Regions from separate parts of the Kitasatospora sp. NPDC001159 genome, predicted to be linked through region 1. Evidence: riboswitches for the same ligand, from Rfam matches in the RefSeq annotation. Region 1 holds a riboswitch; each other region holds the start of a gene.
The links. A riboswitch is a leader RNA that binds a small molecule or an ion and turns the genes downstream of it on or off. The one in region 1 is predicted to bind cyclic di-AMP.
Positions count from the first base shown of each region.

Region 2: linked by a shared signal. The riboswitch ahead of ACWC9T_RS09145 (CAP domain-containing protein) and the one ahead of ACWC9T_RS22665 (NlpC/P60 family protein) in region 1 are both predicted to bind cyclic di-AMP.
Region 3: linked by a shared signal. The riboswitch ahead of ACWC9T_RS08165 (M23 family metallopeptidase) and the one ahead of ACWC9T_RS22665 (NlpC/P60 family protein) in region 1 are both predicted to bind cyclic di-AMP.
Region 4: linked by a shared signal. The riboswitch ahead of ACWC9T_RS27400 (LysM peptidoglycan-binding domain-containing protein) and the one ahead of ACWC9T_RS22665 (NlpC/P60 family protein) in region 1 are both predicted to bind cyclic di-AMP.

Region 1 covers NZ_JBSFJV010000044.1:47,793-52,816, reverse strand. Annotated here, with positions in the region: gene ACWC9T_RS22675 (NYN domain-containing protein) at 1-624, shown strand, start outside; gene ACWC9T_RS22670 (NlpC/P60 family protein) at 825-1,862, shown strand; cyclic di-AMP (ydaO/yuaA leader) riboswitch at 2,201-2,353, shown strand; gene ACWC9T_RS22665 (NlpC/P60 family protein) at 2,364-3,497, shown strand; gene ACWC9T_RS22660 (NlpC/P60 family protein) at 3,724-4,770, shown strand; gene ACWC9T_RS22655 (hypothetical protein) at 4,824-5,024, shown strand, end outside.
Region 2 covers NZ_JBSFJV010000012.1:61,253-66,276, reverse strand. Annotated here, with positions in the region: gene ACWC9T_RS09160 (TetR/AcrR family transcriptional regulator) at 1-527, shown strand, start outside; partial or broken gene ACWC9T_RS09155 (VWA domain-containing protein) at 594-1,684, opposite strand; gene ACWC9T_RS09150 (alpha/beta fold hydrolase) at 1,841-2,662, opposite strand; cyclic di-AMP (ydaO/yuaA leader) riboswitch at 3,441-3,609, shown strand; gene ACWC9T_RS09145 (CAP domain-containing protein) at 3,612-4,556, shown strand; gene ACWC9T_RS09140 (antibiotic biosynthesis monooxygenase family protein) at 4,744-5,024, opposite strand, start outside.
Region 3 covers NZ_JBSFJV010000010.1:94,009-99,032, reverse strand. Annotated here, with positions in the region: gene purB (adenylosuccinate lyase) at 1-950, shown strand, start outside; gene ACWC9T_RS08170 (MFS transporter) at 976-2,511, opposite strand; cyclic di-AMP (ydaO/yuaA leader) riboswitch at 2,829-3,004, shown strand; gene ACWC9T_RS08165 (M23 family metallopeptidase) at 3,007-3,966, shown strand; gene ACWC9T_RS08160 (APC family permease) at 4,319-5,024, shown strand, end outside.
Region 4 covers NZ_JBSFJV010000062.1:41,140-46,163, forward strand. Annotated here, with positions in the region: gene ACWC9T_RS27375 (maleylpyruvate isomerase N-terminal domain-containing protein) at 1-54, shown strand, start outside; gene ACWC9T_RS27380 (hypothetical protein) at 154-498, shown strand; partial or broken gene ACWC9T_RS27385 (GH25 family lysozyme) at 581-785, opposite strand; gene ACWC9T_RS27390 (serine hydrolase domain-containing protein) at 769-1,314, shown strand; gene ACWC9T_RS27395 (DUF7586 domain-containing protein) at 1,311-1,685, shown strand; cyclic di-AMP (ydaO/yuaA leader) riboswitch at 2,035-2,157, shown strand; gene ACWC9T_RS27400 (LysM peptidoglycan-binding domain-containing protein) at 2,142-2,879, shown strand; gene ACWC9T_RS27405 (IS3 family transposase) at 3,088-3,258, opposite strand; gene ACWC9T_RS27410 (transposase) at 3,620-4,528, shown strand; partial or broken gene ACWC9T_RS27415 (hypothetical protein) at 4,791-5,024, shown strand, end outside.

The sequences.
Region 1 (5,024 bases):
GAGCAGGGCCGCCGTTCGGCCCGCGAGGGGCGCAGCGTCGAGGACATGCGGCTGCGGCTGCTGCTGGACACCGTGCTGCAGTCGGCGCAGGGGCTGCAGCGGGAGCTGGCGCTGCCGGTCTCCCAGATCCGCCCGGCGGACCTGGTCGAGGCGGTGGTGCCGGGGGCGGCCTCACCGCACGACGTGGCCCGGCGCGGCCTGGCGGAGGACGACCCGGCGCTGCTGGACCAGCTGCTGGCGATCCCGCAGGTGCACCTGGTGGTGGACGGCTACAACGTGACCAAGACCGGCTATCCGACGCTGCCGCTGGAGCAGCAGCGGATCCGGCTGCTGGGCGGGCTGGCGATGCTGGCCCAGCGCACCCAGGCGGAGGTCACCTGTGTGTTCGACGGGCAGGACCTGGACGTTCCGGTGATCATGGCGCCGCCGCGCGGGGTTCGGGTACGGTTCAGCCGGACCGGTGAGACCGCGGACGAGCTGATCCGTCGTCTGGTGCGTGCCGAGCCGCAAGGCCGTCCGGTGGTGGTGGTGTCCACCGACCGGGAGGTGGCGGAGGGCGTGCGCAAGGCGGGCGCGCGCCCGGTTGCCTCGGTGCTGCTGCTGAACCGGCTGGCCCGGCCCTGACCTCGGTCCGGGCGGGGTGACACCTGGTCATTGCCCGTTTTGCGAGGGTGTGCGGATCCCGTGAAGTCAGCGTGGGAACCGGACTTCACGCCTTCGGGGGAGTGGCAAAACGGATAGATCTTCACTAGGGTCTGGCGTCAAACCTATTTTCCGGAATCTCACCCGATCTGGTGAGTCCGTTGGAAGAAGGAGCCGGTCCCTTGGCCTCCCACCGCCGTCCCAAGCAGCCGAGCCGCGCGCGGGTCTCCGTGCTCACCGCTGCCGCTGCGACCGCGGTCGCCCTTTCCGCCCAGGTGGCCGCGCACGCCGCGCCGCAGCCGAACAAGGCTGACGTCAAGGCGCAGATCGACCAGCTCCAGGAGGAGCAGGAGCAGGCGGCGGAGAAGTACAACGGCGCCAAGGAACGGGCCGACCAGCTCCGCAAGCAGGCCGACCAGCTGCAGGACCAGGTGGCCCGCAGTCAGGAGCAGATGACCCAGCTGCAGACCGGCCTGGCCGAGGTGGCGGGCGAGCAGTACCGCACCGGTGGCATCGACCCGTCCGTCCAGCTGATGCTCTCCTCCGACCCGTCCGGCTACCTGCAGAAGGCCTCCAGCGTCCAGCAGGCCAGCGCCAGCCAGACCGAGGCGCTCAAGGGCCTGCTCGACCAGCAGCGCCGACTGGACCAGGAGAAGGCCGAGGCCGCCGCGGTGCTGGCCTCGCTGGACTCCACCACCAAGGACCTGAACCAGGCCAAGGCCGACGTCAACCAGAAGCTGCAGGCCGCCCAGGACCTGCTGAACTCGCTCAGTGCCGCCGACCGTGCCGCACTGAAGGCCCAGCAGCAGCAGGACGACCGCGCCTCGCGCGGCAGCGCCCGGGTCGACCTCAGCAGCCTGCCGCCGGCCAGCGGCTACGCGGCCGTGGCCGTGGCCAAGGCGATGAGCAAGCAGGGCTCGCCGTACGTCTGGGGCGCCACCGGGCCGAGCACCTTCGACTGCTCGGGCCTGATGCTCTGGTCGTACGCCCAGGCCGGGGTCTCGCTGCCGCGCACCTCGCAGGAGCAGGGCAACGTCGGCACCGCGGTGCCCTCGCTGGACCAGGCTCAGCCCGGCGACCTGGTCATCTACGGCAGCGACCGGCACCACGTCGGGATGTACATCGGCAACGGCATGGTGGTCCACGCGCCGCACACCGGGGACGTGGTGAAGGTGATGAAGGCCGACGCGATGCCGATCAACACGATCCGCCGGGTCTGACGACCCGACACGCCCGAAGGGCCGGCTTCCGGCCCTGTGATCCGCGCCACCCTCCGACCGGGGGTGGCGCTTCGGGTTTACGGGTTCAGCGTCCGGCTGGTGAGAACAGATCAGCTTTGTGTGCAGCAGCGATCACCATCGGTCATTTTCACAAAAGAACATGGGCAATCTTCCGACTTTTTTCTGACAAGGATTTGAACGGATCACGGTTCAGTTACTAGGGTCGTGCCCCGAACCACCGCACTGTCGATCACCCAGCCTGGGTGGCGGCGGTGGTTTCCGTCGAGTTCGCGAAACAGCGGGGCAGGTCGAAGCGACTGTCCGGCAGGGGAGCCCAGTGGTCGGGGGCGCTGCGGAGCGGAGCCGGGGAACCACGTTCCTCCGGGGTGAATCGGCGCCAGGCCGGCCGGTGGAACGGCCGTGAGGCGTCGTAGGGCATGCTTCCGGCCCGAACCCGTCAGCTCACCCGGTAGGCGGACTAGGAAGAAGGAGTCCGCCTTCGTGGCGTCCCATCGTCGTCCCAAGCCCGCCAGCCGCGCCCGTGTCTCGATCCTGACGGGTGTCGCCGCGGCAGCCGTCGCCCTCTCCGCGCAGTCCGGCGCGCACGCCGACCCGCAGCCGACCAAGGAGCAGGTCAAGGAGCAGGTCGACCAGCTCAACGAGCAGGCCGAGCAGGCGACCGAGAAGTACAACGCCGCCCAGGAGAAGCAGCAGGCGCTGGAGAAGCAGGTCTCCGGCCTGCAGGACCAGGTGGCCCGGCAGCAGTCCCAGGTGACCGACCTGCAGGGCGGGCTCGCCGAGATCGCCGGGGAGCAGTACCGCAACGGCGGCATATCCCCGACCGTCCAGCTGATGCTCTCGTCCAAGCCGGACAACTTCCTCAACCAGGCCGGTGCGCTGAACCAGGCCGGTGACACTCAGAAGAACCAGCTGAAGGAGCTCCAGGAGCAGCAGCGCAAGCTCGACCAGGACCGCACCGAGGCCCAGGGCAAGCTCGCCGAACTGGAGTCCACCACCCAGCAGCTGAAGGCCTCCAAGGAGGAGGTCCAGAACAAGCTGAAGGCCGCCCAGGACCTGCTCAACACCCTGACCGAGCAGGAGCGCCAGGCGATCCGCCAGGCCGAGGAGAAGGCCGCCGCCGACGCCAAGGCCCAGGCCGACGCCGCCGCGAAGGCCGCCCAGCAGCAGGCCGCCTCGGACCGCGCCTCGCGCGACAGCGGCCGCACCGACATCAGCTCGGGCTCCTCGTCCTCGCCGGTCGTCAAGCCGGCCGCGCCCGGCAGCTCGCACGGTGCCGCCGCGCTGGCCGCCGCCGCCAGCAAGGTCGGCAGCCCGTACGTCTGGGGCGCCACCGGCCCGAGCTCCTTCGACTGCTCCGGCCTGATGGTCTGGGCGTTCAACCAGGTCGGCGTGTCGCTGCCGCGCACCTCGCAGGAGCAGGCCGGCGCCGGCACCCGGATCGGCTCGGACATCTCCCAGGCCCAGCCCGGCGACCTGCTGATCTTCTACAGCGACGCCCACCACGTCGGCATCTACGCGGGCAACGGCCAGGTGCTGCACGCGCCCAAGCCGGGTGCCTCGGTCCGCTACGAGGCGGTCTCCAACATGCCGCTGGCCTCCATCGTGCGGGTCTGATCCCCGCCCGGGCCGTTCCGGGCCCGGTCCTCCATCACGGAGGGCCGGGCCTGCGGCTTTTCCGGCGGCTCGGGCGAATGTCCGATTTGGGGTCAAATATTCGAGTAGGCGGGGGTTTGGACTCACTTGCCCGGACTCGCTAACGTCTGCCACCGGACTCCCGCTCGACGGCCGCCCGCTGGGGCGCGGCCGCGGGCCGCGCCGCAGGATTGGAGCCGCTGCCGCCATGCCCGTGCACCGCCGTTCCCAACTGCTCGCCCGTGCGCTGGTACTGACCGCGGCCGCCACCACGGCCCTGGGCGTGGCGACCTGCGGCAGCGCCCAAGCCGCTCCGGGTGGGCCGGACACCCCCGACCGCAGGGGCGTCAAGGCGCAGGTCGAGCGGCTGTACGACGAGGCCGAGCAGGCGTCCGAGAAGTACAACGCCGCACAGGAGGCGCAGAAGCGGCTCCAGGGCGAGACCGCCACCCTGCAGGGCGAGGTGGCCGCCGCCCAGGACCAGCTCAACCAGTTGCGCGGGGACCTCGCGACCGTGGCGGGGGCCGAGTACCGCGGCGGCGGGATGACCCAGACCGCCCAGCTGATGCTCTCCAGCGACCCCGAGTCCTACCTGGCCCGCGCCCGCACCCTCGGCCAGGCCGCCGAGCGACAGCAGGAGACCCTGCGTGAGCTGGTCGGCCGTCAGCGCCGACTCGACCAGCGCCGCGCCGAGACCGCGGGCAAGCTCGCCGAGCTGGACCAGGCCCGGCGCTCGCTGGCCGAGAACAAGCAGCAGGTCCAGCAGCGGCTGGACACGGCGCAGAAGCTGCTCAACAGCCTGGACGCGGCCGAGCGGGCCCGGATGGTCGTCCAGGACGCCAAGGACGCCGAGCAGCGCGCCACCCGCGGCACCGACCGGCTGGACCTCGGCACCACCCCGCCCGCCTCCGAGCGCGGGGCGGCCGCGCTGGCCGCCGCGGTCCGGATGATCGGCTCGCCGTACGTCTACGGAGCCACCGGGCCCCGCGCCTTCGACTGCTCCGGTCTGATGTACTACAGCTGGCGGCAGGCCGGAGTGACCCTGCCGCGCACCTCGCAGGCCCAGGCGTACGCCGGGCAGCGGGTCAGCCTCTCCGAAGCGCGGCCGGGAGACCTGGTGATCTTCTACCGGGACATGCACCACGTCGGGATGTACGCCGGCGGCGGGGTGATGGTGCACGCCCCCTACCCGGGCGCCAAGGTGCGGTACGAGAGCGTCAGCGCGATGCCGGTGTCGGGGGTGGTCCGGCTCTGAGCGCGACGCCCTCCGGTCCGGCCGAGCCCCGCTCGGTAGACCCGGCCCGCTGCGTGCTGTCCCGGCGCGGCGCGCTGCTGTTGGCGGTCGGCGGGCTGGCCCAGCTGTCGCTGCCCCCGGCCGCCCCGGCGGCACCCGCCAGGCGGGCGGCGGACCAGCGCGCCGAAGTGGCGGAGCTGCTGGTGGCGCGGGCGCGCTCACTGCCCGCGTGGTCCGGGCTCACGGGGGCCGGGGCGCTCTACCGCAACCTGGTG
Region 2 (5,024 bases), on a different contig from region 1:
ACCGGGCCAGGCTGCTGGAGGTCGCCACGCAGGTGTTCACCACCCGCGGCGCGGGGGTCCCGACCGAGGAGATCGCCCGCGCCGCCGGGGTCGGCGTGGGGACACTGTTCCGGCACTTCCCCACCAAGGAAGCGCTGCTGGAGGCGGTGGTGGTGCGCAGGCTGGAGACGATCACGGCCCGGACGGCCGAGCTGATCGCCGGTGCCGAACCGGCGGAAGCCTTCTTCGCGTGCTTCCGGCTGGTGGTCGAGCAGTCCGCGGGCAAGGGCGAGTTCGCGCAGGCGCTCGCCGCGGCCGGCGTGGACGTGCACGCCTCGCTGCAGGAGTCGACCGCGCTGATGCGGGCGCAGTTGGCCCATCTGCTGGCCGACGCGCAGCGGGCGGGAGTCGTCCGCCCGGAACTGGGCCTGCCCGAGCTGATCGCCCTGCTGGTCGGCACGGGCGTCACGATGGAGCAGCTCGGGGACGAACCGGCGGCACGGGAGCGGATCTTCGAGGTGGTCTTCGACGGGCTGCGGCCTCGCTGAGCCCGCCGGGCCGGTCCCACGGCGGGCGTCCGCCGATCTCGGTTCAACAGCTGTCTCGGTTCCCAGTTACAGCATGACGAGCAGCTTGGTGCCCGGCACCAGCTTCCGGTTGACGGAGGTCGACTGGACGAACAGCGTGTACGAGGGGTTCTCGCCCGGCTTCACCGTGGCCTCCGCGTTCGGCAGGCCGAGGAGCCGGCGGGCCGCCGGGCCCGAGAACACCCTGCCGGTCATCCGGCCGGTGGCCGGGTCCTTCTCCGCCACGGCGAGCTGCTTGTTGCCCTGGATCTTCTCGCGCTTGGACAGTTCGTAGAAGGCGCAGCCCGTCTTGTAGACGTGGCCGGCGCTGGTGACGAATTCGCGGATCGAGGTCTGCTGGTCGACCGGGATCAGGATGTACTTGCCGGTGTCCAGGGCGTCGAGGTTGGCCTTCACCTCGGCCGTGTTGAGGTCCTGGCCCATGGCGAACAGGTTCCTGGTGCCGCGCACGCCCTGCTCGCGGCCCCGCAGGAAGCTGGTGGCGGCCGACTTGACGGTGCCGATGGCCTCCTCGACGCCCTGGCTGGAGTCCGCGTCCCAGATCGCGATGTTGCCCGCCGGGAAGCCGTACTCCTGGGCGGTGCGCTTGGCCAGGGAGTTCGGGACCAGGATCGCCGAGGTCCAGTGGTCGGGGAGGTCGTCCATGGCGCCCTGGATGCGGCTTATCCAGCTGCGCAGGACGGCGGTGCCCTTGCCGGCGTTCATGCGGGTGTGCTCTGGCCGCTCTCCGAGCAGCCGGAGGCGTTCTCCTCGCCGTCGGTGACGACGACCTGGAGGAAGGAGTGCTCCCCGTATCCTTCCCAGATGTTCTTCAGGTCGTCGATGGACTTCACGGCCGCCTCGATCAGCGCCGTCGCACCGTTGTCGACCTCGTAGAGGCCCCGCAGGGACGGCAGGTGCTTGACGTCCATGTCCCAGACCAGGTTCTGCACCTCGTGGTCGAAGGCGTAGAGGCTGATCCGGGTCTCGTGGCCGAGCCGGTCGGACTCCTCCTGCAGCCCCTTCACGAACTCGTCGACCACCCGGACGAGTTGCGCCGCGTGCTGGCGCATCGAACCGGACTTGTCGATCACGAGCGAAACGTGGTTGACCTTGTGCTTGATCCTGTTCGCGGACATACCTCTACCCCTTTTCCAACGCCCTTTCGACGCCTTTCCGGCGTTCCCTCCAGCGTTGTTTCCACACTACGAGGAGGCACTGACAATCCACCCTGACCTGGGGTTCCACGGAGCCGACCACCTTCGCTCCAAGAACGTGTGGATATTGACGGGCAATTAGCAGTCGGCGTCGGGCGAAGGCCCGCTCCAAGCTGCCGCGTCTCGAATGGTGGCGGCCAGGGCGCCGGGGGCGGTGAGGTGGGCGGCGTGTCCCTGGCCGGTGAGGGTGACGACTCGCGCCTGCGGCAGGGCACCGGCCAGGTCGGCCAGGCGTTCGCGCAGGTGGGCGGGGCTGAGGTCGCCCTCGATCAGGGTCGTCGGGGTTCCGAGTGCCGCGAAGCGGTCGGTACCGGTGCCGAGGGCGTCGAGAGCCTCGTCCTCCGCGATCTGCGCCGCCGCGTACGCGCACAGCTTCTCCCGCAGGCCCCCGTCGGCGAACATGGCATCGACCAGGTACGCCGGCACGCGCACGATCTCCCCCATGTGGATCCGCATCGCCTCGACCGGGTCGCCGGCCTCGAGCGCGGCGCGGGCCCGCGCCCCCGCCGGTCCGGCGACCAACTGCCTTGTCGGCATGGGCGGTTCGTAGAGGACGAGCCCGGCGAACGCCACCGGCCTCAGGAGGGCGGCCTCCAGTGCGGCCACGGCGCCCGAGGAGTGCCCCACCAGGAGCACCGGCGGCGTCAGGAGGTCCGCTACGGCGAGGACGTCGGCCGCCTCGACGGCCATCGAGTGCGGCAGGGCGATGTCCGCGCCGGGCACGTAGATCCGCCGCCGAACCCTGACGACGCGGAACTCCTCGACGAGGCGGCGGACGACGCCGTCCCAGGACGTCGCATCCCCGCCGCCCGGATGAACCACCAGCAGGATCGGCCCGGACCCGTCGTCCAGGGCGGTGACGGGACGGCCGTCGTCGGACAATGCGCGAAGCTCGGTCATGCCCACCAGCCTGCACCTGCCCACCTTCATGTCACCGGCAGACCACTGACATCCCGACGGCACACGGGCACGGCGCCGTGTACACCTCGGCCCGGTGGCATGACCTCAGGCCGGCTCCAACGGGGAGCCGCCCCAGAGGAGGCCCGTGATGATCACCCCCAGGAGCCGGATCCGGTTCGGCATCCCTCTCCGGCGCCGGCCCCGTCCGATCTGCCCGCGTGCTTGATGAGTACCCCTTGGGCAGGATGCGTGTGCACAGGGCAGGATGCGTGCGCACAGAGAGACCCCCACCCACACATTGGTACCGATGCGGACCCCGCGGGAGATGCCGGCGCCGTCCAGACGCCCCCGGGCACCTGCGCCGCACCGGGTTCACCTGCTCGCGCGCCCTGCAGACGACGCTGATGCGGTCGCCGGCGGCGAAGGCCGGGTCGGTGCGGGCGGTGCAGTCGTCGGCGTCGGGATTCCTCGAACTCAAGCGCGGCCGCACGCGCGGGCCGATCGCCGACCGACGCGAGCCGACCACCTTGTCCACCCCCGCCTCCCGGGGCGGCGGCCGTCGAGGCCGGCGTCGACAACCAGGAGCTTTGTCCGATTAGGGTACTTATGCGGCGCTGTGTCCCTGATATGGCATTCGGTCAGATGCTCGCCGGAGGTCCATGTGATGTGCATCATACGAACTTGTGTCTTCCGGGCCGATCTGTCTAGCGTTCGGGCTGTTCGCACCTGCGAACCCTGCCGCCGGGACGCCGAGTCCTGTCCACCGGTCGGCCGGACGTCGAGCAGTGCACCGGGCAGGAGCGGGGGAACCAGGTATTTCGCCGCGCCCTGCTCGGCCCGTTCGCGGACGAGACGGGTGCGGCTAGGGGTGAAGCCGCTGCGTGCGGCCGGGCTACCTCACGGCCCGAACCCGACAGCTCACCTCGCAGGCGTCGCAGAGGGACGCCCCATGCTGAATTCAGGTACCGGCCGGCATCGCCGTGCGCGCCGGAGACACACCCCGCGTCTGGCCGCCACCGCCGGGATCGTCGGCGCCGGCCTCATGCTGCCGCTGCTGAGCGCGAGCGGAGCCTCCGCCGCGCCCGGCTCCCACACGCACGCGAGCCACGCCGGGTGGCAGGAGCACCACCAGCACTGGCACCAGAGCGACTCCGATGACCAGCACCGCCTCCAGGCCGGCCCGCACGCCGCGCAGCCCTCCGCTCCGGCCTCGGCCGAAGCCTCGTACGCCTCGCCGTCGCCGTCGCCGTCCGCTCCGGCCTCCCACACCTCGGAATCCGCGACCGCGCGCCCCGGCGGCGAGTCCCAGGGCTCCCACTCGGCGCGGCCCTCCGCTCCGGCTTCGACCCCGGCGTCCCACACGTCCGCGCCGTCGTCCCCGTCCACCCCGGCCACGCACGCCCCCGCCCCCGCGGCCGCACCCACCACCCCGGCCGCCCCCACCACCCCGGCCGCGCAGACCGGTTCGAGCTCGGACGCCGTGCAGCAGGTCCTCAATCTGATCAACCAGGCGCGGGCCGCCCAGGGTCTGCCCGCCTACACCATCACGTCGGGGCTGACCAGCAGCGCCGAGGCCCACAACCAGACGATGGCCAGCGGCTGCGGAATGTCCCACCAGTGCCCGGGCGAGGCCGAGTTGGGGGCGCGGGAGACGGCCGCGGGCGTCCAGTGGAACGCCGTCGGGGAGAACATAGGCTACGGCAACGGGGTCTCCACCTCGGCCCAGGACATCGCCGCCATGGCGGTCGGCCTGACCCGGGACATGCTGAACGAGACACCGCCGGACGACGGCCACCGCAAGAACATCCTCAGCAGCGAGTTCACCCACATCGGCATCGCCGTCCACCGGGATGCCAGTGGAACCGTCTGGCTCACCCAGGACTTCTCCAACTGACCCGTCCGTCGAGGACGTAGGCCGGGGCCGGTCCGACCCCGTCCCGTGCGGGTCGGCCGCCTCCGTCCCGCGGGCACCCAGCCCGTGAGACGGAGGCGGCCGGAGGATCGGGAACGGATGAGCGGGAAGTTCCGGGTGTTCGCCCCTCGCGCCGCTGCCCGACCACTGCCCTCGGGCGCTGCGGGACCTACGCTCGCGTGAACCCGTGGCTCCGCTCCACTTTCGCCACATGCAGCGTGTAGCTCTGGTACCACTCGGCTTGCCCGCGCTTCTGCGCCGCACGGTGCTCGACGTTGCACCGCCACTCCGTGAGGGCCTCGGCGTCGCGGAAGTACCCGACGGTGATGGCCAGCCCTCCGGGAGTTTGAGCGTAGTCCATCCCCAGGTACCCGGGGATCTCCTTCACCAGGTCTTCCATGCGGGCGTTGGTCTCGCTGTACCCGCTCTGGTCCTGGGTCCGCACCGCCG
Region 3 (5,024 bases), on a different contig from region 1:
GCAAGCGCTTCGCGTCGATCGCCGACGAGCTGCTGGTCGCCTTCCGCCGCCTGGAGGAGCTGATCGCCCGCTACCCGCTGCGCGGGATCAAGGGCCCGGTCGGCACCGCCCAGGACATGCTGGACCTGCTCGGTGGCGACACCGAGAAGCTGGCCGAGCTGGAGCGCCGGGTCGCCGGGCACCTCGGCTTCGACAACGTGCTGACCAGTGTCGGCCAGGTCTACCCGCGCTCGCTGGACTTCGAGGTGCTCACTGCCCTCGTCCAGCTGGCCGCCGCGCCGTCCAGCCTGGCCAAGACCATCCGCCTGATGGCCGGCCACGAGCTGGTGACGGAGGGCTTCAAGGAGGGCCAGGTCGGCTCCTCCGCGATGCCGCACAAGATGAACACCCGCTCCTGCGAGCGCGTCAACGGTCTGGCCGTGATCCTGCGCGGCTACGCCTCGATGACCGGTGAGCTGGCCGGCGACCAGTGGAACGAGGGCGACGTCTCCTGCTCGGTGGTGCGCCGGGTCGCGCTGCCGGACGCCTTCTTCGCCTTCGACGGCCTGCTGGAGACCTTCCTGACCGTCCTGGACGAGTTCGGCGCCTTCCCGGCCGTGATCGAGGCCGAGCTGGACCGCTACCTGCCGTTCCTGGCCACCACCAAGGTGCTGATGGGCGCGGTGCGCGCGGGCGTCGGCCGGGAGACCGGGCACGAGGTCATCAAGGAGCACGCCGTCGCCTCCGCGCTGGCGATGCGTGCGGGCGCCCGCGAGAACGAGTTGCTGGACCGGCTTGCCGCCGACGAGCGGATCCCGCTGGACCGGGCCGCGCTGGACGCGCTGCTGGCCGACAGGCTGTCGTTCACCGGTGCGGCCGGGGCGCAGGTCGCCGAGGTGGTCCGCCAGGTGGAGGCCGTCGCGGTGGCCTACCCGGAGGCGGCCAAGTACGCGCCGGCCGACATTCTCTAAGAGCGCAGTGGGCTCTGACGACCGGTCAGCCCCCCGAGGGTCCTGCCGCCGTTCCGGTGGCGGGGCCCTCGTGCGTCCGGGCGTGTCCGGGGTCGAGCGGCGGGGTGGTGGTGGCGCAGGGCCAGTCGCAGTTCGGTTCGGCCACCGGGTGCTCCTCGGGGGCGAGCACATTGCCCCGGACGGTGGCGAAGGCGATCAGCCCGCCGCCGGCCAGCAGGCCCGCGCAGATCAGCATCGCGGTGTGGAAGGCGGAGTCCACCGAGGACGGTACCCGGTAGGCGTCGCCGCTCAGCCCGGCCAGCGCCGGGAGGGCGGCCACCGCGAGCAGGCCGGCCGCGCGGGCGGCGGCGTTGTTGACGCCGCTGGCGATGCCCGCGTGCCGCACCTCGACGGCGGCCAGCACCGTCGCGGTCAGCGGTGCGACCAGCAGGGTCATCCCGCTGCCCATCACCGCGACGGCGGGCAGCACGTCCACCCAGTAGGAGGAGCCGGGGCCGATGCGCAGCATCAGCAGCACCCCGGCGGCGCACAGCAGCGGGCCGACCGTGAGCGGGATGCGCGGGCCGACCCGCTTGCCGAGGCGCCCGGCGCGCGCCGACAGCGTCAGCATCAGCACGGTGATCGGCACCAGGGCGAAGCCCGAGGCCAGCGGGGAGAAGCCGGAGACGATCTGCAGCTGCACGACCAGCAGGAAGAACACCCCGCTGAAGGCCGCGTAGACGCAGAGGGTGACCAGGTTCACGGCGGTGAACAGCCGGGAGGAGAACAGCCCGAGGGGCAGCATCGGTTCGGGCGTGCGGCGCTCGACGGCGACGAAGGCAGCGCCGAGCAGCAGGCCGATCGCGCCGGTGAGCCAGACGGCGGGGGACAGGCCCTCCCCGGCGGCGGTGAGCGCGTAGGTGATCGCGCCGAGGGTGAGCGCGGCGAGCAGCGCGCCGGGTGCGTCGAAGCGGCCGGAGGCGGACTCGTCGCGGCTCTCCGGGACGTACCGGGAGGTGACGGCGACCACGGCGGCGGCCAGCGGCAGGTTCAGCAGGAAGATCCAGCGCCAGCCGGGGCCGTCCACCAGCCAGCCGCCGAGGAACGGGCCGACGGCCGCGGACACCCCGCCGAGGCCGGACCACAGGCCCACCGCCGCCGAGCGGTCGTCAGGATGGAAGACGGCCTGGAGCATGGCGAGCGAGCCGGGGGTGAGCAGTGCCCCGCCGATGCCCTGGACGGCGCGGGCCACGATCAGCACTTCGATGTTCGGGGCGGCGGCGCAGGCAGCCGAGGCAGCGGCGAACCAGACCACGCCGATCAGGAAGACCCGGCGCCTTCCGTAGCGGTCGCCGAGCGCGCCGCCGAGCAGGATCAGGCCCGCCAGGGTGAGCAGATAGGCGTTCAGCGTCCATTGCAGGGACGCCAGGGAGGCGCCGAGGTCGGCGCCGATCCGGGGCAGGGCGACGTTCACCACGGTGCCGTCGAGCATCGCCATGCTGGAGCCGAGCACGGTTGCCAGGAGTACCCAGCGACCCTGCGCGGTGCCCAGGCGCAGGGTGCCGGCTGTCGAGGTGGCCACGGCCCGATCCTGCGCCCGGCGGGGCGTACGTGACAAGGGTCACCGCGTGGCGTGTCCGCCGCGAGCGGTGCGTGAGCGGACGGTCGCGCTGGGGGGTGGAGATCGGCGCAGGGTCGTGGGGCAGTGGCGCTCGGTGAATGGATTGTGTACGCATCGTGTGGCGGATCGTGCGGAGTGTCACCATCCTCCGGGGAGATGCAGCCGGTTCAGGAGATCGACATTGCTTCACCCGAACGGATGGGTTTTAGTTCAGCGACCGCTCGGCCAGCCCGGGTGGATCCACCGGGTGGAACGCCGAGTCCTGCCGCTGCCCGATGGTTCGAACTGAGCTCTGTACGGCAGGAGCGGGGGACCCACAGGTAAGTCGCCGGACCGGAGTTCGCGCTTCTCAGTGCGAACGTCCAGGACCGGCTTGGGGTGAAGCCGTGCATGCGGCCGGGCAACTCCAGCCCGAACCCGACAGCTCACCTCGCAGGCGTCGGAGAGGAAACTTCCATGCCTGCTCAGGCCCGTCGTATCGCCCTGCCCCGCGTCGCCCGCATCGGCATCGGCGTCGCCGTCACCGGTGTCTCCTTCGCGCTGCCGCTCGTGACCGCGATGGGCGCCCAGGCCTACACCGCCCCGGGTGCGCCGGCCGCCTCGGTCGCGCAGCACACCGCCGCCGCGGAGGCCAAGTCGGCCGCCCCGGCCGCCGCGCTCGAGAGCTACCGCGTCGTCGGCGGCGACACCCTGTCCGGGATCGCCGACGCCAAGCAGGTCGTGGGCGGCTGGCACGCGCTGTACGAGCAGAACCGCTCGGTGGTCGGCGCCAACCCGAACCTGATTTTCCCGGGCCAGCAGCTCTCGCTCGCGGCCGACGTCGCTGCTGCGGCCGCTCCGGCCGCTCCGGCTGCTCTGGCCGCCCCGGTCACCCAGAGCGCCTCCGCCGCCGCGGACACCAAGCTGCAGGTCAAGACCGAGGCCGCCAAGCCGGGAGCCCAGGTCCAGACCCAGGTTCAGACCGCCGCCCCGGCCCAGGCCGTGACCGCCGCCCCGGTCGCCGCCACCTCCGGCTACGTCGCCCCGCTGGCCAACCCGGTGCTGGGTGAGGCCTACGGCGTGGCCGGCTCGATGTGGGCCTCCGGCCACCACACCGGCCAGGACTTCGTCGCTTCCACCGGCACCCCGGTGCGCGCGGCCGCCAGCGGTGTCGTGGTGAAGGCCGGCAACGGCGGCGCCTACGGCAACGAGGTCGAGATCAAGCTCGCCGACGGCAAGTACGCGCAGTACGCGCACCTGTCGGTGATCGGCGTGAAGATCGGTCAGACCGTCACCGTCGGCCAGCGGCTCGGCCTCTCCGGCGCCACCGGCAACGTGACCGGCCCGCACCTGCACTTCGAGATCCGTACCGGTCCGGAGTACGGCTCGGACATCAACCCGGTCGCCTACCTGCGGGCGCACGGCGTCGCGCTCTGACCCTGCGCTGACCGCGGGTCTCAGGAACCACCGCTGTTGCGGGGCGAATCGACCACCCGGGATGGTCATGTCGGGTGACCGCTCGACCGGGTGATCGCCGCATCAGCGGACATGGGCGCGGGACACGCCCAAGGCCGGCCCGGCTTCGCGAGGACTCCTCGTGGAGCCGGGCCGGCCGCTGCCGTTTCCGGCTCCGGGCGTGTTCGAGCGGTCGAACTGAGCGTCAACTCCTGCTGTTTTTGGCGAGATCCGTCGTCTTTCGGGTGCGGCCCCGGTCGCGCGATGCTGTCGGGCGGTCAGCGCCCGGCCCTTCTCCGGCGGGCGGACGGGTCTGGGCGGACGAGGAGGCCGGATGGCGGTCGGGAGCGGGGACGCGGTCGGGGAGCGGGCAGGGTCGGGCGGGGTCGACCGGCTGAAGGCGGGCTCGGTGGGCCTGACGGGCGTGGTGTTCATGGCGATCGCCACCGCCGCGCCGATCACCGCGATGACCGGGAACCTGCCGATCGTGGTCGGGCAGGGCAACGGGGTCGGCGCGCCCGCCGCGTACATCGTGGCGACCGTGGTGCTCACGGTGTTCTCGGTCGGGTACGTGGCGATGGCCCGGCACATCACGGCGGCCGGGGCGTTCTACGGGTACATCTCGCACGGGCTGGGCAGGGTCGCCGGGATGGCCGCCGGGCTGCTCGCGGTCATGGCGTACATCGTCTTCGAGGCTTCGATCATCGGTTTCTTCGCCTACTCGCTGCGCGGGCTGGTCCGTTCACAGTTGGGCGTGGACCTCGGCTGGGGCTGGTACGCGCTGTTCGGGGTGGCGGCGATCGGGGTGACGGCCTGGTTCGACCTGCATCTGACGGCCAAGGTGCTCGGGGTGGCGCTGGTGCTGGAGATCGGGGTGCTGGGCGCGGTCTCGCTGGCCGTCCTGGCCTCCGGCGGCGGGCCGGACGGGATCGTGGGCGAGGCCGTGAACCCGCTGAACGCGCTGAGGGGGGTCGGGAGTTCGGGCGCGGCGGCCGCCGGGCTGGGACTGTTCTTCGCGTTCTGGTCCTGGGTGGGCTTCG
Region 4 (5,024 bases), on a different contig from region 1:
ATCGAGGCGGCGGCGGGCCGCAGTTCGGCGCCGGTGCTGCCGGTGATCCGCTGACCCCCGGCGGCGGTCGCTCGTGCTGGTCAGTCGTATGATCAGCGCCAGGAATCGGTAGCAGTGGGGGCGTCAGTGGATTCGTTGTGGAACCTGTGGTGGTTGGTGCCCGCCGTGCTCTACGGCAGTGGGTCGGTCACCGCGAAGGTCCGCCGGTCCCTGAAGGTCCGCCACGAGCGCAAGTTGGAGCTGCTCGACGCCACCCAGCGCCGGGAGCTCGCCCTGGAGACGGCCAACCGTCCGCCGGAGCCGGTCTGCGGCTGCACCCACCACCTGGCCAAGCACGACAAGCAGGGCCGGTGCCACGAGGTGGTCGAGACGCCCACCGCCTGGGACGCCGACCGCCGCCCGCTGAGCTACGAGCCGCGGCCCTGCAACTGCCAGCAGTACGTGGGCCCCGAGCCGTTGGGCACGGTGTTCGCCCCGGAGCTGGTCGACCCGCGCTGAGCTTCGGGCCGGGCGGCTCTCCGCACCCCGGTGGGTGCGGGGAGCCGCTTCGGCTTTGCGGCCGAACGAGAGCGCGGCTCCAGCCGAGTGCGAGCGCGCTCAGGCGGTCGGAGGCGCCGTTGAACAGGTCCTGGTCGCCGGGGAACGTGCCGGTGTCGGAGCACTGCCAGAAGGTCTGGTAGCCCCAGCCGTTCGGCAAGGTGCCGACGGTCGAGGAGTAACGGGCGATCCACAGGGGGGTTGGTGGCGCCGAAGCCGCCGTAGTTGCCGATGCAGCTCGACCACCAGTGCTCCAACCCCGGCTACGCCCTGCTCGGCGCACTGGTGGAGAAGCTGCGCGGCGAGCCGTGGGAGGAGGTGCTGCAGCGCGAGGTGCTGGAGCCGCTCGGTATGACCCGCATCACACCGCTGCCGCAGACCCCGCACGCCAGCGGCTTCGCGGTGCACCCGTGGGCCGGCGTGATGCAGCCCGAGCCGCTCACCGACACCGGCGCGATAGCGCCGGCCGGCCGGCTCTGGTCCACTGCCGCCGACCTCTGCCGCTGGGCCGCCTTCCTCGCCGGTGGCGCGGGTGAGAAGGTGCCGGCCGAGATACGCCGGCCGGCCGCCGCGTCGGACGGCGACGGGTCGGCTGGCTACGGCCTGGGCCTGCAGCTCCAGCCGTGGACGGCCGGCTGCGGGTCGGCCACGGCGGCTCGATGCCCGGCTTCCTCGCCTCGCTCTTGTCAGCGAGCAGGACGATGTGGCGGCCGTCACGCTCGCCAGCACCACGGCCGGCCTCAGCCTCGGCCAGGTGGCCCGCGCGACCTGACGTGATCATCGCCGAGCACGAGCTGCGGATCCCCGAGCCCCGGCGGCCCTTCGTCGACGCCGACCCGGAACTGCTGGCGCGGATCGGCCCCTGGCACTGGGGCACCAGCGCGGTCGAGCACCTGCGAGCCGGCCGTGTGATGGAGCTCACAGCGCTGGGTGGCGCGGCCCGCACCTCACGGTTCCAGTCCGAGCCGGACGGGACCTGGGCCGGGCTGGACGGCTCCTACGTGGGCGAGCCGCTGCGCGTGGTGCGCCGGGCCGACGGCACGGTCGACGACGTGGACCAGGCCGGCTTCGTCCACACCCGCACCCCGTACGATCCGGCAGCCGGGGTGCCGGGCGGCGTCGATGCGCAGGGCTGGCACGCAGGCTGACTACCGCTCAGGTCGGCATGCCCAAAGGGCGGGCGCGCCAGCCCGAACCCACGACCCGCACGGCGCACCATCGGGCGGTGGCTGCCGCACTGAGCCCGGCGGGCGGCGCTGGCGCGCACTCATAGGGTCGTAACCACATCGTTATCAAGCACCATTGTGGATCATTCGGACAATCCGGCCGAGTCGTGACCCAGCTCACGATGGCTTGTGCTGATGGCTCCGTGCCGTTTACGGTCCTTCTCGTTCGTCTCTGTACGAAACGAACCCCGCTCTCCGGAACGCCGAATCCTGCCGCCGGATCGGGCGGGCACGTGCACCCATGAAGCACCACGGCAGGGGCGGGGGACCCACAGGTAAGTCGCCTCACCGGACTGGTTCCGGCGGGGCTAGGGGTAAAGCCGCGCCTCTGCGCGGCCGGGCAACTCCAGCCCGAACCCGACAGCTCACCTCGCAGGCGTGGGAGAGGAATCGCACTTCATGCTGCCCGTCAACGCTCGCCCCAGCCTGTTCGCCGCCGGTTCCATCAAGCGCATCGTCGCGGCCGCCGTGGTCGTCGGCGTCGGCGCCGGCATCCCGGTGGTCGCCGCCACCGCCGCGAACGCCGCCCCCGTCAAGTCCGCCCCTGTGCACTCGGTCAAGGCCGCCGCCCCTCAGGCGCCCGCTGGCTACACCGTCCAGAGCGGTGACTCCCTCACCAAGATCGCCACCACGCACAACGTGCAGGGTGGCTGGCAGAAGCTCTACGCCCTCAACAAGTCCGTGCTGACCAACGGCCCGGACAAGATCTACCCGGGCCAGCACCTGACCCTGGGCGTGGCCGCCCCGGCACAGGCCCCGACTGCGCCGAAGCCCGCCGCGGCTCCGGCCAAGCCGGCCGCCACCCCGGTCGCCCCGGTCGCCAACACCCCGGCCGCGCTGCAGGCGCTCGCCGCCTCGATCGTCCCGGCGAACCAGCTGGCCTCGTTCGACCAGATCATCAGCCACGAGAGCGGCTGGAACATCCACGCCACCAACCCGAGCTCGGGTGCCTACGGCCTGCCGCAGGCGCTGCCCGGCAACAAGATGGCCTCGGCCGGTTCCGACTGGCAGAACAACCCCGCCACCCAGCTCAAGTGGGCCCTGCAGTACATGAACACCGTCTACGGCAGCCCGAACGCCGCCTGGGCGTTCTGGCAGGTGCACCAGGCGTACTGATCGGACTTCTCCCGATCAGTACGGCCTGATCGGACCTGATCGGCCTGTTCGAACCGATGGGTCTGAGCGAGTGCCGCCCGCCAGCCGGATGTCCGGCGGCTGACGGGCTGCCAAGCGGCCACCTGACTCGCCCGGTTCACGTTGCGCTGCGTGAGCCGGGCCGTCGGCGTACCCGGGGTCCGTACGGGACCGCGGCGCGGTTGCTTCGTCAGGTGGCGGCGTTTGCGGCGGTCACGCCTTGGATGTCGCGCTCGCGCATGATCCGCTCGACCTTCTTCCGGTTGATCGCACGGCCCTTGCGCCGCAGTGCGGCGTGCACGCGCGGGGCGCCGTAGGCACCGCGCGAGGAGGCGTGGATCTCCCTTATCTCCTCGGCCAGTTCGTCCTCTGTCCGCTGCCGCTCGGCGGCAGCCGGCCGACCGGCGAGCCAGGCGTAGTAGCTGGCCCTCGGGAGCCCGTCCCAGTATCAGGCTGTCCAGTTCAGCGGGGAACTTCCAAGGCCGGGTAGTTAACGTTTCCGCAGGTCACGCAAGGGAGTTGAAGGTTTCTTGATATAGAGCAACGGAGCTCGTTGGTACAGGCAGTCGTCCAAGACAGCTTGTCCCGCAAGGAGCTCCGTTGCCTGTTCATTCTGTCTCGCAGCCAGCGCTGTCGGCCATCACCCGTACGGTGACTGTGGCCGCGGGCCGGTTCGCTCCCGGACATCTGGGAGCGCTGACGCCGATCAGGTCCTGAGCCGCATCAACCAGCGCCGCCGGCCACCGGTCCTCAAGCCGCTCGCTGACTCCTCCTACCTCTCGGTCATCGGCGGCGTCCCGGTGCGCGTCATCGAAGCCCGGGTGAGCGTCACCTGCACGGACGGCAGCACCTTCGAGGGCTCCTGCCGTCTGGCCACCACGCTCCTGGACGCCCGCCACTACCCGGCCGACCGCCTCGTGCGTCTCTATCACGAGCGGTGGGAGCACGAGAGTGCCTACTACGCCTTGCGCCACACCATCCTGCACGGACGCGTCCTGCGCTCGCACGACCCCGCCGGCGTCGAGCAGGAGATGTGGGCCCTGCTCACCCTCTACCAGCTCCTGCGCCGCACCATGGTCGAGGCCGCGGAGTCCCAGCCCGGCACAGATCCCGACCGCTGCGGCTTCACCATCGCCTTCCAAACTGCCCGCGACCTGCTGGTATGCGCGGAAGGAATCCTCGGACAGGGCATCGGAGCAATCGGCCGCCGCGTCCTGTCGACGCTATCGCTCACCCGGCGGTCCCGCGTCAGCACCCGCAAGGTGAAGTCACCCATCTCGCGCTACGCGGAACGGAAACTGGACGGCCGCCCTGACAGCAGCCGGGCCGTGACCTCGACGACGATCACTCTCCTGCCGCCTCCGCCACCGCAGCCCGCGCTGCCCACAACGACCGTCCCCCAGTACGCCGGTCCCGGAAAGACCAGCAGCCGCATGGTTCGCGTCCTGGCCATCCTGCAGGCAGAGCCCGAACGGCTGTGGCGCGCACGGGAGATCGCCGAGCTGCTCGGCGACGTCACCCTCGTCGCCACCTACCGACAACTCGCCCGCTGGACTGAGAGAGGAATGATCAAGAGAGTCCGCACAGGCCGCTACACGGCTATCGCCCAAGACCGCAGATCCCTTGCGTGACCTGCGGAAACGCTAACTACCCGGCCTTGGGGGAACTTCACTGGGCAACATTACCTCGATCACCGAGAACACCGGAACCACCACCCTCACCTGGAACGGCGAGGACAAGCTCGCCTCCGTCGTCAAGACCGGCCAGCCCTCCGGGACGTCGTACCTGTACGGCGCGGACGGCAACCAGCTGATCCGCCGCGATCCCGGCGCGACCACGCTCGAACTCGGAGCGGACGAACTCACCCTCAACACCGGCACCGGCACCGGGTAGATGTCCGACGTCCGGTACTACAACTCGCCCGGCGGTCTGACGATCACCCGGGTGACGGCCACCGGCGGCGGCGCCCTCGTCCACCAGGCGGCCGACCCGCATGGCACCAACGGTGTGCAGACCGGCACCGACGCCGCCCAGACGACTGCCCGCCGTCCCACCGATCCGTTCGGCAACCCGCGCGGCACCCAGCCCGCGCCGAGCAGCTGGGCCGGTGACAAGGGCTTCGTCGGT